Regions from separate parts of the Paenibacillus sp. FSL H3-0329 genome, predicted to be linked through region 2. Evidence: predicted binding sites of a transcription regulator. Region 2 holds the regulator's gene; the other holds the start of a gene.
What was found. Region 2 encodes LexA, which represses DNA repair genes until DNA is damaged. Its sites were predicted from a motif close to CGAACATATGTTCG; they were not measured.

Region 1: a site for LexA is predicted at 2,339-2,352, ahead of NSQ66_RS22575 (YolD-like family protein). Genes of this name have one in related genera too.

The regions. Positions count from the first base shown of each region.
Region 1 is NZ_CP150150.1:5,097,086-5,103,581, forward strand. It holds gene NSQ66_RS22550 (hypothetical protein) at 1-74, shown strand, start outside; tRNA gene NSQ66_RS22555 (tRNA-Leu) at 238-323, opposite strand; gene NSQ66_RS22560 (WGxxGxxG family protein) at 483-923, opposite strand; gene NSQ66_RS22565 (M15 family metallopeptidase) at 999-1,685, opposite strand; gene NSQ66_RS22570 (hypothetical protein) at 1,803-1,967, shown strand; gene NSQ66_RS22575 (YolD-like family protein) at 1,964-2,299, opposite strand; gene NSQ66_RS22580 (hypothetical protein) at 2,514-3,074, opposite strand; gene NSQ66_RS22585 (PH domain-containing protein) at 3,192-3,680, shown strand; gene NSQ66_RS22590 (glycosyl hydrolase) at 3,754-5,229, opposite strand; gene NSQ66_RS22595 (cytidine deaminase) at 5,404-5,820, opposite strand; gene NSQ66_RS22600 (NucA/NucB deoxyribonuclease domain-containing protein) at 5,927-6,358, shown strand; gene NSQ66_RS22605 (hypothetical protein) at 6,440-6,496, opposite strand, start outside.
Region 2 is NZ_CP150150.1:3,833,008-3,841,725, forward strand. It holds gene metH (methionine synthase) at 1-1,220, opposite strand, end outside; gene NSQ66_RS16870 (FixH family protein) at 1,340-1,765, opposite strand; gene NSQ66_RS16875 (HAD family hydrolase) at 2,028-2,813, opposite strand; gene NSQ66_RS16880 (hypothetical protein) at 2,848-3,369, opposite strand; gene NSQ66_RS16885 (DUF896 domain-containing protein) at 3,425-3,628, opposite strand; gene NSQ66_RS16890 (LysM peptidoglycan-binding domain-containing protein) at 3,738-4,151, opposite strand; gene lexA (transcriptional repressor LexA) at 4,403-5,029, shown strand; gene NSQ66_RS16900 (L,D-transpeptidase) at 5,207-5,545, shown strand; gene NSQ66_RS16905 (hypothetical protein) at 5,698-6,078, shown strand; gene NSQ66_RS16910 (hypothetical protein) at 6,298-6,876, shown strand; gene NSQ66_RS16915 (MBL fold metallo-hydrolase) at 6,926-7,708, opposite strand; gene NSQ66_RS16920 (cupin domain-containing protein) at 7,709-8,200, opposite strand; gene NSQ66_RS16925 (DUF5316 domain-containing protein) at 8,235-8,438, opposite strand.

The DNA.
Region 1 (6,496 bases), 1.3 Mb from region 2:
GTAAAGAAGTTATTAGAGCAGAAATCCTGCGGCTGAGAATGGAGCGTGACCGAATTCTCGAACGCAGAGTTTGAACAAAAACGACTCGTCGTGGAGTCAGTACGAACACCACTCTGAGCGTAGCGGAAACCTCGAATCTACACAAAAAAAGAGACGCCGTTAGCAAAATGTTAGCAAATCACTTTAAAAACAAACAAGGGTTCCAGCTCTAATGAGCTGAAACCCTTGTTCTTCTAGTGCCGAGGACGGGGGTCGAACCCGTACGGTACTCACGTACCGCAGGATTTTAAGTCCTGTGCGTCTGCCTGTTCCGCCACCCCGGCATATTATGTGTTGAAGCTTCATACGTTGTTCACATATAACGCGACAAGAAATATAATATCATGAATATCGATAACGCGCAATCCTTTTTCGAAAAAAAATTATTCACAATAAAAATAACCCGTTCAGCCAGAACCGACACGGGTTATTATAGACGCGGATTATCTACGCTCGTCACTTCTGCTTCTCATTCCGGCAAGACCCAAAAGTCCAAGCAGACCGAGCCAGCCCCAGTTAGATCCTTTGTTAGTTGCAGCATTCGTTGTTGTACTAGTTGCACGGTATTTGCCGGTCTGTGTGGTGTTGGTTGCCGGGTTGACAGTGCTGTTGGTTCTGTAGTTGTTAGGTCTGTAATTATCATCGATGCGGATCTTATCTTTCATAATGCTCTCATGCTGATTCATTGTTCCCGTGGTGCCGTTCATTAAATTGCCTTCCGTATTCATCATCCGAGTGTGTTCCGCAGTCCCATCCATCCCGGTATTCGCGGCTGGGATACCGCCCAATGCTGCTGATCCCACGGCATTTGATGCATAGCTAGCTCCCATTAGACTCATTGATAATACAGTACCGCATGCAAGGCTTGTTATCAGCTTGTTCACAGTGTTATGCCTCCCTTTAAGGTTAGTTATCACTGATAATTTCCCCTTGGACGGCACTGTCTATGCATGGTGGTTTTACTCTTTTACTACATTAACTGTCTTAGTCACAGCATCATAAGTAACCTTTGCTCCAAGCGCCTCAGCCAGCGCACGTATGGGCACATAGGTTATTCCGGTATCAAGAACGCCATCGGTAAGCTTGCGGCCGTTTAGGTTAATGGTCACTGTAACGTCTTTGTTCACCTGATCATCCCCTCCGGTAATCTTTTTTAAAGCCTCTTTGGCTTGGTCCGTCGTTGGACGTTTACCTGCCCGAAGTTGATCTATAGTTAAACCGAAAGTCATTTGCAGATGTGAATAATCTTTAAAAGAGGTCCAGTCCCCGCCCCATTCTAAACCAAGCCGCTTAGCCTCCTGTACAACCTCTTGCCAATCCGCTGTCTTATCCTTATCACCATCACGATTGATATCCCAAGAAAGGCTAGTGCCATTCGGCAGCAAAAGCGCAAAATCAAACGCAAGACCATAATTATGATAGCTGGTACCGCCTTTAGCGTTGGTAACTATCGGTCCTGGTTTGCTTCTCCCCTGCGCATACAAAGCATTTTGCTCAGCAATGGTCCGTAGACCCTGAGTAATAACGATAGGGACTCCTCTCGCATGGCTTTGCTGAATCAAAACATTCGCACCTGCCGCCAAGACAGGATGAAGCCCGACCAGACGCGCCGCGGATTTTTCCCTCAATTGCTCCAAAGTCAGCATAGAATCACCCCTTTGGTATATTCAATGATGCCGCTGCCCTATTTGCCTGTACCCCTGTCCCCTTTAGGATGATTTCCACAAAAAAGGACAAAATATTTAACGAAAGGTGGGAGACATATGGATATTCATAGCGATAGCTATAAAGTTGCAGCCCTTAGTGAACAGGAAGAAGCACTGGAAATTATTCGGAATGCTGAAGCTTCCATTGCACATCTGACCGGTAATCCTACCGTTACCTTAATCGCTTATGAGAAAAGCGAAGGCAACGGTTCTCAGCATTAAACGATGTAGACCTCGACAATATCATCCACATCGATCCACTTCCATTCCTCCGCCCACTGCAGCTTAAACTCACGCGAGTGGGTGTGAATGGAAGTCACAAAACCACTTAACATCGTATTTTCAAAAGGGTCAAAAAGAACAACTGTCACTCGTATATGACTCCGCAACGACAAAGCCAGTGTACATTCAATCTCCTCCAGCTTCTGCTCATCCAGAATAGGCTTGATGCGGCGCAGCGTTTCCCGTTCATCTCTTATAATTCGTATCTTATGCTCCGGCAGCATCATGCGGCTGCTTTCCCACAGCCCGTTTTTCTCCAGCTTTTTGCCCATGGTAACCCCTCCTTAATTATATATCTATTCCTCTCAACACGAACGTATGTTTGTATTATATCCGCATCTTCGCATATTAATCAATAATCAGGAAAAAGATACCTTTTTAAGGGTCACTCTTTATTCAAAAGATGTATATTAATGTATATCTATTCAAGCTAAAATTCGCAGCAAAAAGACGCTGACAGATAAACTGTGCAGCGCCTGATTTGATTTATTCTTGAACAACATCTCCAGATACTGAGGTAGCTTCACCTTCGGAATCTATAAGTCCAGTTGCTTCTCTTGCCTCATTAAGCTTGGAGATACCGAACAACATCGCTATATCAGCTTTTTGATTCAATTCATTAAATTGCTCAGCCGTAACATTTGCGGAATCTGCGCCCTGAGAAGCCTCTTTTTTTAAAGAATAAGCACTTTCAAAGGAAATTTTAGACTCTTCAAGCAACTTACGAATGTCTTCAGGCAAGCTGGAGGAAATTTTTACTTTCTCGGCTTGATTCGATAAATCAGTTGCGGTACTCTGGAATTGCTTAATTTTCTTCTCCAACTGCTTGTCCGTGAGTTCTCCTGCTGAATAACCCGCAATGGCTTCATTGAACTCCGCTAAAGAAGATTTTCCCGACTCTTCAAGTTTAGACATTTCATTGTAGAAGTTTTGCACAGTCTCCTGCACTTCTTCTTCCGTGGCAGGTGCCGATGAAGTTGAATTATTGCTGCAGGCGCTAAGGATGACAGTCATCATCAGCATTCCTATTAGTAAAGCTTTTTTCATTATTTATCCCTCCACTTAACAGGATAATGTCGGTTTGTGTAAAGCGCAAATGAAATATATGTAAAATGACTGTTATGTTATAATTATTTTAATTGTGATCAGAAAAGGAGGGTATTTATGCCTTATTGCACCACCTGCGGAGCGGAATACAAGCAGGGCGCTAAATTTTGTGGAGAATGTGGAACCAGCCTTAACGGTACCGCTCCAGTGACCGCCCATCGACCAGCAGAAGATAATCATGTCAATCAAGAAGTTGTGCTCTGGAAAGGCAAACCTGCCGGCATCTCAGATCGACTTAAAGGAATTATAGCTCTTAACACAACTTCATATACCATTACAAGTCAGCGCATTATGTTAAAGACCGGACTTATCGGTAAAAATGTTGAAGAAATCGAATTGCTGCGCGTACGCGATTTATCCGTGAAACAGTCAATAATGGACCGGATGCTTGGCATCGGGTCATTAACTGTATTTTCTGATGATGCCTCAGCGCCTCAGCTTCTTTTTCGAAAAATCCATGATGCCCAAACCGTCAAAGATGTTCTGCGCAAAGCCGTTCGTGACGAGAAGATCGCCAACAACATTAGCTACCGCGAACAAATTTAAGACGCTCATACGTAAAAAGGCCCCGGAAAACCGGGGCTTTTTGCTTGCGCTTGTACACTTGAAGTACTCTTTTTTAAGGAAGATAAAATGCCCCCGCTGGGATAACCCCCTTGATCTGGCTAGGACTCTCCCACTGCAAAACAACCCGGGCGTCGCCCGCATTCTCATAATACTCCACCTTTATTTCATACGGCTTACCTGCTATCAGACTTATGCTTCCTTTTCGTTCCTGGCCGCTCTGATTTACCCAACTATCAATGACTAGCCCGCCATCAATCCATACCCGTATCCCATCATCAGAGTAGGAATAAATGGTATAAATCTCGCTAAAAGCAGCCGTCAGCTTCCCACTCCACCGCACAGAAAACGCATCTACACGAATGGCAGGATCAGGCGAACCTTGTCTCCATGAAAAGTTAATATTGGCATCCGTACGCAAAAGTGCAGGTGTGCCGCTAAGCGTCATGTTATTGTAGTATTGCCCACAGAGTCCACTCTCCAGCACACTATCCCCGATAGCAGCGAAAGCGGCGGCCTCAGCAGCATACTCCTCTCGTGTGAATACCATTTTGTCGTTCATAAAAGCTTTTATCACAGCATCGGTATTCTTCTCATAGAGGAGTTTCCCCCAGGTCAGCTGATAAGACCATTTGGGCTGCGTTTTGGACAACAGTTCAGCAGACGGAAGCTCTCCATTCTCACCAATCGCAATCAGCTTGCCACGACCCAGATCCCATAAATTATCATAATGGCTAATCTTGAAATCCGCGTCATAAATGTCGAGCGCCAGCACATCTACCTTATCACTGCCCGGATAGTATTCTGCCGGCTCATCACACCACTGATTTTTTGCATTTGGACTCCAAACCCACAATAAATTATGCAGCTTATGATAATTGGTAAAACGATCGAACATAAGGTTCCACAATGCAACGTAATTGCTCTTTTGCCCCCACCAAAACCATCCACCATTCATTTCATGATACGGCCGCCAAAGTACAGGAATCCCTGCGTCATTAAGCTTTTTCAGCGACAAGGCTATCTTATCCAGATCAGCTAACAGCGCATTATACTGGGTGGTACCTGGGGTTATATATTTATCAAAATCAGCATTGCTTAGGCTCGTATTTACATTCCCCCAAGTTGGCGCTGTCCCCGGTAATGCAGCGTGATAACACATCGTTACGATCCCGCCGGACCTAGACCAGCGTATCGCACTGTTGACGACCCAATTCCGCTGATTGTCAATTAGAGCCTGGGACTGATTATTGATTGCGCCCAGCTCGTAGCCATGAAGCGCAGCATATTGCCCACTGGTATTTTTAAGCTTCTCCATAAGCTCGTCTGCACTTTCCAAATAATCATGTTGGCCGCTTATCACACCCTTTCCCTGCAAGTAATAGAGGGTATTCAGCAATAGCTGAGCCGAGGACGACAGTCCCGAATCCGCCGGAGCCATTTGTAATCTGCGAAAAGCCATCTGCCACTGCACATCGCCCACGAACCTTGATGCTGAATCAACCATCTGACGAATAATCCGCTGCTCCATCTATTCTCACCATCCTTTTAAATCTTTTTAAGTTATAGTATGGGGACAATAGTGACATGAACTCAGCGAATGGACATGAAGTTGTAAAATAAGTTGGGACGATATAAGGAACTGCTGAATAATTTCACGGCTCAACAAAAAAAGGAGCTCAGCGGCTCCTCATTACTTTTTTTCTTATCTCGTGTACCTTAAAGGCAATAGCTCAGTGATTTCATATTTAGCTAATCGGTCATCCTCCGATACAATTATCTTGCAGTCTATTCCGTAATCCGCAATTAACTCTCGGCACATGCCGCAGGGAGAGACTACTTTAATCTCTTTTTCCTCGCTGTCTGGATCAGAATGCCTTACCGCAACAATCGTATCAAATTCCTTATAACCTTCGGATATCGCTTTGCCAATCACCATCGCTTCTGCACAGACTGTAATCCTCCCCATGCTGGCTTCCACATGTACCGCTGTAAAAATCTCTCCTGTTTTAGTACGAAGCGCTGCACCCACATGATGACGCCCCCATTCATAACGTCTGGTAATTATATCTTCGGCAGCCGTAATAAGCGTCTGATCCTCAATGGTAATTATGTACTCCATATCCAGTTCCGTCCTCCTTTATTTTCCCTAATTATATTAAATCGCACTGAATTATGATATAAGATATACTATTTTAAGTGCCAAAAAAGGAGGAGCAGAATTGAAAGTGAAAAAATGGATCTCCAGTCTCATCATTGTTGCATTACTTGCTTTGGCTAGTTACTGGTTTGAACAAAACGGAGAGCCTACAGACCCCTCGTCTCCATCCAATTCGAGTGTTGTTCAGCTAACCTTCCCATCAGACCGCTATCCTGAGACCGCCAAGCATATTCAGGATGCCATTGCGAAAGGTGAATCCGCCACATGTACGATTAACCGAGAGCAGGCTGAAGAGAACCGCAAAGAGTCCTTAAAAGGGATCCCTACTAAAAAGGGATATGACCGGGATGAATGGCCAATGGCTATGTGTGAGGAAGGCGGCGTTGGTGCCGACATTGAATACATAACGCCAAGCGATAACCGCGGGGCAGGAAGCTGGGTTGGCAATCAGCTGGAGGATTATGCAGACGGAACCCGGGTAGAATTTATGTTTAAATAACGATCTGTCTGACCATCCCCAGGCAACAGAATAGCCCCACCTGGCATTCGCCAGACGGGGCTATACTTCACATCAGCTAACTTAGAATAAGCAAGCTTTAGTGATGATAACCAGCAAGATGAAAAGTACCAGGATTGC
Region 2 (8,718 bases):
AGAGGTACTTTAACCTTTTTTACAACCAGTTCTAAGAAAAGCTTAATATCTTCAATCTCATCGCGGTCAGGGTCTTGTACACACACGTCAATAACCTGTGCCCCACTCTTTACCTGAGCTCGGGCAATTTCTGAGGCTTCCTCATATTTACCTTCGACGATAAGACGTTTGAATTTACGAGAGCCAAGTACATTCGTACGTTCACCAACCATGTAAGGACGGTTGTCGTTCTCAATATAGATTGGCTCAATACCTGAAAGTGCAGGTGGATGATTACCTGCCAGCGGGCGTGGAGGATATTCGGAAAGTGCTTCCTTCATCGCACGGATATGCTCTGGTGTCGTTCCACAGCAGCCCCCCGCAATATTCAGCCAGCCTTTTTCAGCAAAGGCTGCAATCTTGCGAGCTAAAGAATCTGGAGATTCATGATAATGTCCATTCTCATCCGGCAATCCTGCGTTTGGATAACAGCTCACGGCTGCCGAGGAGATCTCCGAAAGCGAACGAATATGATCCCGCATGAACTCTGGACCAGTCGCACAGTTGAGGCCCATAGAGATAGGCTTCAGATGTTCTAATGAGATATAAAATGCTTCAATATTCTGACCCGCCAGTGTAGTACCCATTGGTTCAATTGTTCCTGAAATCATAACCGGTAATGTGATGCCAGTCTTTTCAAAAGCATTACGAATACCAATACTTCCAGCTTTAACGTTAAGTGTATCTTGAGAGGTCTCCAGCAGCAAAACATCTACTTTACCGTCGATCAATGCCACTGCTTGTTCCTCATAGCTATCAACTAGCTCTTGGAAAGTAACGCCTCCAGTTACTGAGAGCGTTTTTGTTGTTGGACCCATAGCCCCCACGACGTATCGCGGACGGTCAGGTGTGTCATATTTGTCTACTGCTCTGCGGGCCAACTCTGCTGCCGCTAGATTGATCTCACGTGCGCGCTGAGGAATATCATATTCAGCTAGTACAACAGAGGTTGCACCAAATGTGTTAGTCTCAATGAGATCAGCCCCTGCTTCGAGATACTGCTCATGAATCGTCTGAATGACTTCTGGACGTGTTAATACCAGCATTTCATTACAGCCATCCAGCTCATCGCCACCAAAATCTTCTCCAGTAAGAGGCACCTGTTGGATCATTGTGCCCATTGCGCCATCAAGGATCAAAATCCTTTGTTGTAAGCTTTCCTCAAGTGTATATTTAGCCAACTAATAGTCCCCCCAGTAAAACATTAGAGTAAGTTTAGCAGAATAAAGGAATTTCGAAAAGCCTTCCTTTCCACTCTGCTTTATCTGTTATTGCTCAGCAACCGTTGTGAACCTTTGAATCATGGTTTCACAGACAGCTCTTTGCTAGGCATAGAGTGCTGTGTCCGGGCTGTCACATGTGAAGTGACATTATATTGTCCTTCCTTTTCAAGGGTCCCTTCTGCTTGATAGACTCCTTTACCTATTAGCTTTCCCTTAAGCTCTATTTTCTGTCCCTCATCATTTTTATTCACAATTTCGAACAGAACCTCTTTTGCATCATCTACTGCCTCGTTATCTTGGGTCACCACAGCTTCAAAGGTTACCTTTTGATTTACAACAACTTCTTCAGGACTCCATTGTAGTTCGACTTTGATAGGTTCCATAGACATGTTCATATTCATGTTATGTATTTCTGAATGCTTGGTTCCATTTGAAGAACATCCACCTAGTACTAGAAGTGTTGCACCTAATAATACAGCGACTAATTTCTTCGATCTCATCATTTGGAGCCCTCCCAATCATTATCGAATAATAAAAATCTACCAATTCATGTTATACATCTCCATCTATTATACACATTATTATTGGTTTTTCAGTATTTTGCATCAATTCCGCATTAGACTTGTGACTTAAATCATTTACTTAAAAATCTAATGAAATCCTTATGTTAGTATGTATGTACAGAAAAGCAGCGAGTTTCTTAGGATCTCAGAAACTCGCTGCTTTTATAAAGTCTTTATGTTGGAGCTAATAGCTCTGTATATCTTACAAGGATTGAACTAGTGGAAGAAGCTCCTCAAGGTGATTGATTTCATGATCCGGATGAATATCAAGACTAGGTGCTCTACCTTTTCTATTAATCCAGACCGTGGTCAACCCTGCTGCCAGCCCCCCACGGATATCCGTTGTAAGCTTATCGCCGACCATAACCGCTTGCTCAGGAGTTACATCAAGAAGCTCTAAAGCATGCAGGAAAATTTCCTTATCCGGTTTGCCTTTACCAAAGCTTCCGGAAATCACAATATGATCAAAGAAAGGAATTAACTCTGGCACACCATCTAGTTTTTCTTGTTGCAGTGCAGGACAACCGTTCGTAAGTAGCAAAAGCTTCACTTGACCCCGTAACTGCTCCAGTACATGCATTGTTTCTTCATAGATGTATGGACGTTTTCTGCGCTCTGCTGCGAATTTAGTTGCCAAGGTCTCAGCTAGTGCTTCGTCTTCCACCCCTAAGGTTGCAAGTCCGCGACGCCAAGACTCTTTACGATAAACCGGTGCAAGCTGCTCCAATTGACGGAATTCTGGCTGTTCACCTGCCGTAAAGTTAGCCCAGAGTGCTTCATATGGATTAATTCCGATCATCTTTGTAAATGGGAACGTCTCATAAGATTCATACAAGCTACTTGCTTCCTTACGAACTGCAACTTCTAGTTCTTGTGGATCAATCGTATCCCCGGCGGCTTCACAAGCAGAACGAAATGCTTCTTCGACGCTCCGATCATCCCACAGCAATGTATCATCAAGGTCAAATAGTACAGCAGAAATTGGCATTACAGGTCTCCCTCTCCCTTTAACTGGTCTAGTTCTATTCGTGAACTACTTCAATGTTGTGAGCTTTAGCAAATGCTTCTAATCGTGTACTCATCGCATTAGTATCATAGCGATTCATAAGTCTTGTGAAAATCCATTTCGTACGTTTCCCTTTGTGCTTAATGACTACAGCTCCACGCGAAAGGGTGATTTTCTCAATATCTGCAGCTGGAAGCCCGCGTTCGCGATTGAATTTAATAGTAGACAGTCTTGCTTTTTCCACCTTCAAGTACGGACGACGGAAGAACAATAGCGCTGCCAGCAAATAGTACAGTACTACTCCCAACCAATTAGCCAGCATGCCGTTTCCTTTGGCCTGATCAATAGAACCAACTACCCAAAACATAGTGCCAAGTATCACTAACACTACCGGAAATGCAATGTTGCGACCTTTAAAGACTTCGGCATTCTGGGTAGGAGATTTAGAGGCATAAATCGTATCCTTGCCTTGTTTCTTTCTTTGCTTGTTGATTTGCTGTGTGTTGCGTTGAACCATTCTTTCCCAAGAACGGGCCATGTGCGTTCCCCCTAGTCATCCTGAAATATCTATGAAAAGGAACAGCGAGCTAATGTTAAAGCCCCTTGTTACCTTGTTCATGCTCATCGTTATCTACTACTTCAATAGTATTTAATTGTGCTCGGAAGTTATTGCGGATATTCCCCAGGTAAATTTCACGAAGCTTGGCGCGTTCCGCCACTTCCTCTTGATTAAGGCCTACGCTCTTCTGTTTGCGTGCCAATTCGTTAATTCGCGCGACCAACTCATCAATATTCAATACTTTCCCTCCCCCTATAAATTAATTCTAACTCTGCCATGAGAAAAAGAGCTTGTCAAGGTCTACTCCCTGCAAGCTCTACTGGTCATTCTATTATGTTCTCAGAAAATTAATAAATAGGTAAAGTAAGTATGTCTCCAGCGTTAATTTGACTACTCTTAATCCCACTTGAACGTTTAATTCCTTCTATATAAACAACTGTCTTCATATCAGCCGGTTTATTCTTAAGGGCAATACTCCATAGTGTATCTCCACGTTCAACCACAATCCGCTTCTCTTCCTTCATTATAGTCGTCGATCCTGCAAATACATTTCCCACTACTGTTAGGCCAGAAAATACTAGCACGATAATCAATATTAACTTAATAAAGAAGTCCTGACGGAACAACGAAATCATCCCTCCTAGCAAACGTTCCGTTATCTCTTTCACCTTAGCGGAATTACGGGCAACGTCATTATGTCCTAAAGATTCAACCACTGGGGCCTTATCGTAGATGCTGCGATATGTACTGTATTTTAGCATAATTATCATCCTCCAAACACTTGTTCTTACTTTCGAATTCATAATAACACGAACATGTGTTTTGTTCAATACTATTTCAGAACAATTGTTCTCTTTTTTTCGAGAGACTCAAGTGGTACATTTTATTATCATTTGTCTACCATTTTTTAACTCTAGCAGATTAATATTTATAATAGTTAGAACTTATGTTTGTGCGAACGGTAGTTCTATGTTATAATTTTCCCAAACATTACTATATGGGGTTGATTCCAATGTCAAAGATTTCAAGTCGCCAGCTGGCGATCCTGGAATTTATACGAAGCGAAGTCCGCAGCAAGGGTTATCCACCTTCCGTCCGGGAAATTGGAGAAGCTGTTGGCCTTGCTTCCAGCTCCACAGTTCACGGTCATTTGGACCGGCTTGAGAAGAAGGGACTTATTCGTCGAGATCCAACGAAGCCACGTGCAATAGAATTACTAGGCCAAGAGGATTCAGAGAATGTTCACCAATTCGCCCAGACCATCTCACGGATTCCTGTCGTAGGTAAAGTTACCGCCGGGGTACCTATCACTGCTACAGAGAATATCGAGGACTACTTCCCACTTCCTACTCACTATGTAGGTGACAACAAAGTATTTATGCTGTCAGTTATGGGTGATAGTATGGTGGATGCTGGCATTATGAATGGTGATTATGTAATTGTTCGCCAACAACAAACAGCGGACAACGGAGATATCGTTGTAGCCATGACTGAAGAAGATGAAGCAACCGTTAAGACCTTTTACAAGGAACGTGATCATATACGGCTTCAGCCGGAGAATCCAGCTTATGAGCCTCTTCGCCTTAATCGCGTAACTATTCTCGGAAGAGTCATCGGATTGTTTCGAGATATCCACTAAGTATGCACTCCTACCATAAAAGGCTGTTCCGCAAATGCGGAACAGCCTTTTTTCTGTGTATTTTGCTTTCTCAACCACTAACGAACATTTGTTCTCGTTCGCTAAAATGGGCATTTTCTATGAATAACCGTTTAGGCGTTCTGCTCATATCCTAATTAGAAAGGAGTGTTGTGCATAATGCCAAATTACCGAATTATTGTAGATCTGACCCAACGAATGTTATATCTTCTGGACAATGATATTGTGATTAGAGGTTTCCCTGTCGGCATTGGTAAGATGTTAACCCAATCCCCAGTGGGAGAATTCACGATTATTAACAAACAACCCAATCCAGGCGGTCCCTTTGGTGCCTTTTGGATGGGACTGTCTAAACCACACTACGGGATTCATGGAACGAATGATCCTTCCTCCATTGGGAAAGAGGTATCCCACGGCTGTATCCGGATGTACAACGAGGATGTGTTAACACTCGCAGCTATCGTCCCTATAGGAACACGAGTAACGATAAGGAATTGAATTCGCTGAGGACGTCACAACCCCCAAATCACCATATACAGAATGGGGGTCATTACATAAGTAAGTATTTTTTCATTAGCATACTAGGAGTTTGGTGATTATATGTCGAATATTGTTAACAGGATTGCAAATTGAAAAGGATGTGTTTAGTTTTGAATAACTCAAAAATTAGAACCCTCGTCGATTTTAAAGTCGATGCACTGGGTAAGCTGTCCGGTTTACTTTTAAATGATGAACAAGCTAGTGGAAAAAAAGTGAATTTGCTCACCTCTTTTGGCAGCATTCAGGGAATCGTCTCTCCAGCCGTCTCCAACAAAGAGGATGTATTTGATTTAAAATCTTTGATGGATGATGTAATAGTAGACGAATACATATCTTATTTGGGAGCAGAACACCCTGATAAAAATTTCAGCTATAACTTTGTTGTCCTCAATGACGTTACTTTAAGACCTTATGCTAGTTATGGGACTCCGATCGAATACAAACAGCTGATTGTTTATACCGATCATATCACTGCCTTCAATTTTCTATAGGTTACATACTTACCTTAAAAAGCACCCTTGCAGCAACCCCCAATTTTGCGCCATTTGCAGAATCGGCAGGTTTCTCCGGGTGCTTTTTTTGGGCTAATTCCGAAGCCGATCCTATAATTCCACGAATTTCCCTTTTAAAAGATACTAGTGGGGATCATTCAGGCATATCTTTCAATAAGCAACAATTTGAGTCTAATGAGATAACTGGGAGGTGATTATATGCTGATTATCTTAGTGTACTTATTTGCTATTTTAGGAGTTGTTTTAATTCTAAGTGCCGCCATTATAAAATTGAAAACGCTATCCACTTCATCTGATATTTCTATGCTAGTTAATGCGGCTGCATCCTTTAACATCATTTTCACCAAAACATTCATTCCCCCCAATCAATCTCACTTGATCGCACTTAACGAACCTAATAAAAAATTAGCAATAGGCACCAGAAATCCGAAGAGCAACAAAAAAGCAGTAGCAAAGCTATACTCTTTCGATAATGTAATGGGATCCGAGATTGTGGTTAACGCACTTACCCTTTCAAAAGTCTCCAAAAGACAACAAAACAGCAAAACAACTGCAACTAGTGCAGATATTAACGTCCTTAAGGAACCTGATGAAGAAGCTAATGTGATAGAAGAACTCACGCTTAAAATATATATGAACAGCAAAGAAACGCCTGTGTATTGTATTTCCTTCTTGCCGGGTTTATTGCCTATTCGACAATCCGACAACCAGTACAAGGAAGCTTACTCCCAAGTACAACAATTGCATGCACTCTTCAGGTCAATCGTATCTGAATAATTAAGTTGTTATCGCCATACCTCTCATTTGATTTCGAAATAGAAAGAACCTAAAATTGCACACTAAACCCATCAAACTGGTGAATACCCGTACCATGTGCCACTACTTTTTGCTCACGTAACTCACGAACTGCCTTTTTGACCTCTTGTAAAATAGATGGATCTAAACCCAGCGTATTATGAGAGCCATATACTTGGGTAACCCCTGGAATTTCTGTAATCTTCTCTAAGGATGCCACTAAATCAACCGGACTAGTCGAAGGGTAAAAAGCATAGATTGGCGTAACGTCATATAATAAATCACCTGTAAACAGATATCCGTTGGCATGATCAAATAGGCTGATATGACCTGGCGAATGACCTGGTGTGTGGTAAATTTCTATTTCGCGCCCACCTATGTCGAGCACATCCCCCTCTTGTAAAAGAGCCGTTGGTTTCCCTTGAAAAGGTATGTAGCTGTTAGGATCAAAGGTTTCAGGAACAGGAAGAGTGATGTCTCGACTCATATCCTTTCGAATCTGGGCAAGGGACAAGCCTTTTATTCCGTTAATCAGCCAATCCTCATCCTCTTTATGAACATAGATTGTCTCGAATTGTCCGTGACTGCCAATATGATCTGCATGCACATGTGTAGTTATGACAGCGATAGGTAAATCCGTTAACTGATCCGTTATTCTTTTTATATTATCAATACCTAATCCCGTATCAATTAACGCGGCTTGTTTTTGCCCCAAGAGTAAAAAAGAATGCACCTTTTCCCAATGTCCATATTCACTGATTGCATAGGTGGTCGGATCAATTTCCGTTACTGTAAACCAACGATCTTTAATCAATTACGCTCCCCCATTCCATTTTTCCCTTACATGCTCTTCACCCTTATAATAATCCGCCTGTTCATCCGCTTGATAGATTTCTTGATAAGGCAAAATGTTGATTTTTCCAGAGTCTGGATATTCGCAAACATCTATTCCCTGATTCGTTCGGAGATCCAGATACCTGCATGGTGCATCCGTATGATTATAAAGCTGGTGCGCCCCTTCCGGTCCCATTTCAAAAAATATTACATCCCCTTCAGTAACCTCCGTAAAACCCTCCGGTGTTCTTAACATCGCTTTTCCCGCTAAAATCACAAATATTTCTTCAGCATTTCTATGAAAATGATAAGGATAAGAATATTTATCAGGATCTAAAGATCTGATATCAAAAACTAAATGCTTGGAGCCCACCATTTCAGCTAATCTTTCACTCGTATGCCAAGCAAACTCTGGGATCGGGGACTGTTTTTGAGTAAATGAGACCGTATTTTCATTAAAAATCTTTACCATCTGCACACTCCTCCTCCTTATATTTTGCGTTCAATTACAACAAATAAAGAATCCCAGCTATAGCTAATGAAATAAGACCACCTAAAGCGGACCCATTCGCTACTTTGTTTTTAGCTTTACGGTCTTGCTTAGATTCCGAATAAAAGTTACCTCTTTGTTGTGTACCTGTCGTGAAGGCTCCAACACATATACCTGAAATTATAAAAAATCCCAAGCCTATGTAAATAAAAATTTGCATGAACTTACTCCTTCGCAGGTAAGAATTAGTTATCTATATATAAGATATTTTAACATTAAATTCCTCTGCTACGCGCCATGACTTTCGGACCCAGATGACGCTATTTGCTTATTTTCAGCCTTTGGAGCATGGTTTCGGACTCCAGTGACGTTATTCCTAAGAATGAGGCTCATATTGAGTGTTTTTAATGCCAATAGCGACTATGGGGTCCTTTAGTATCCAAAATGTGGGATAAAGCTTCATATAAGGTCTGCTGGGTCTTATAGCGGGCTCATACGCG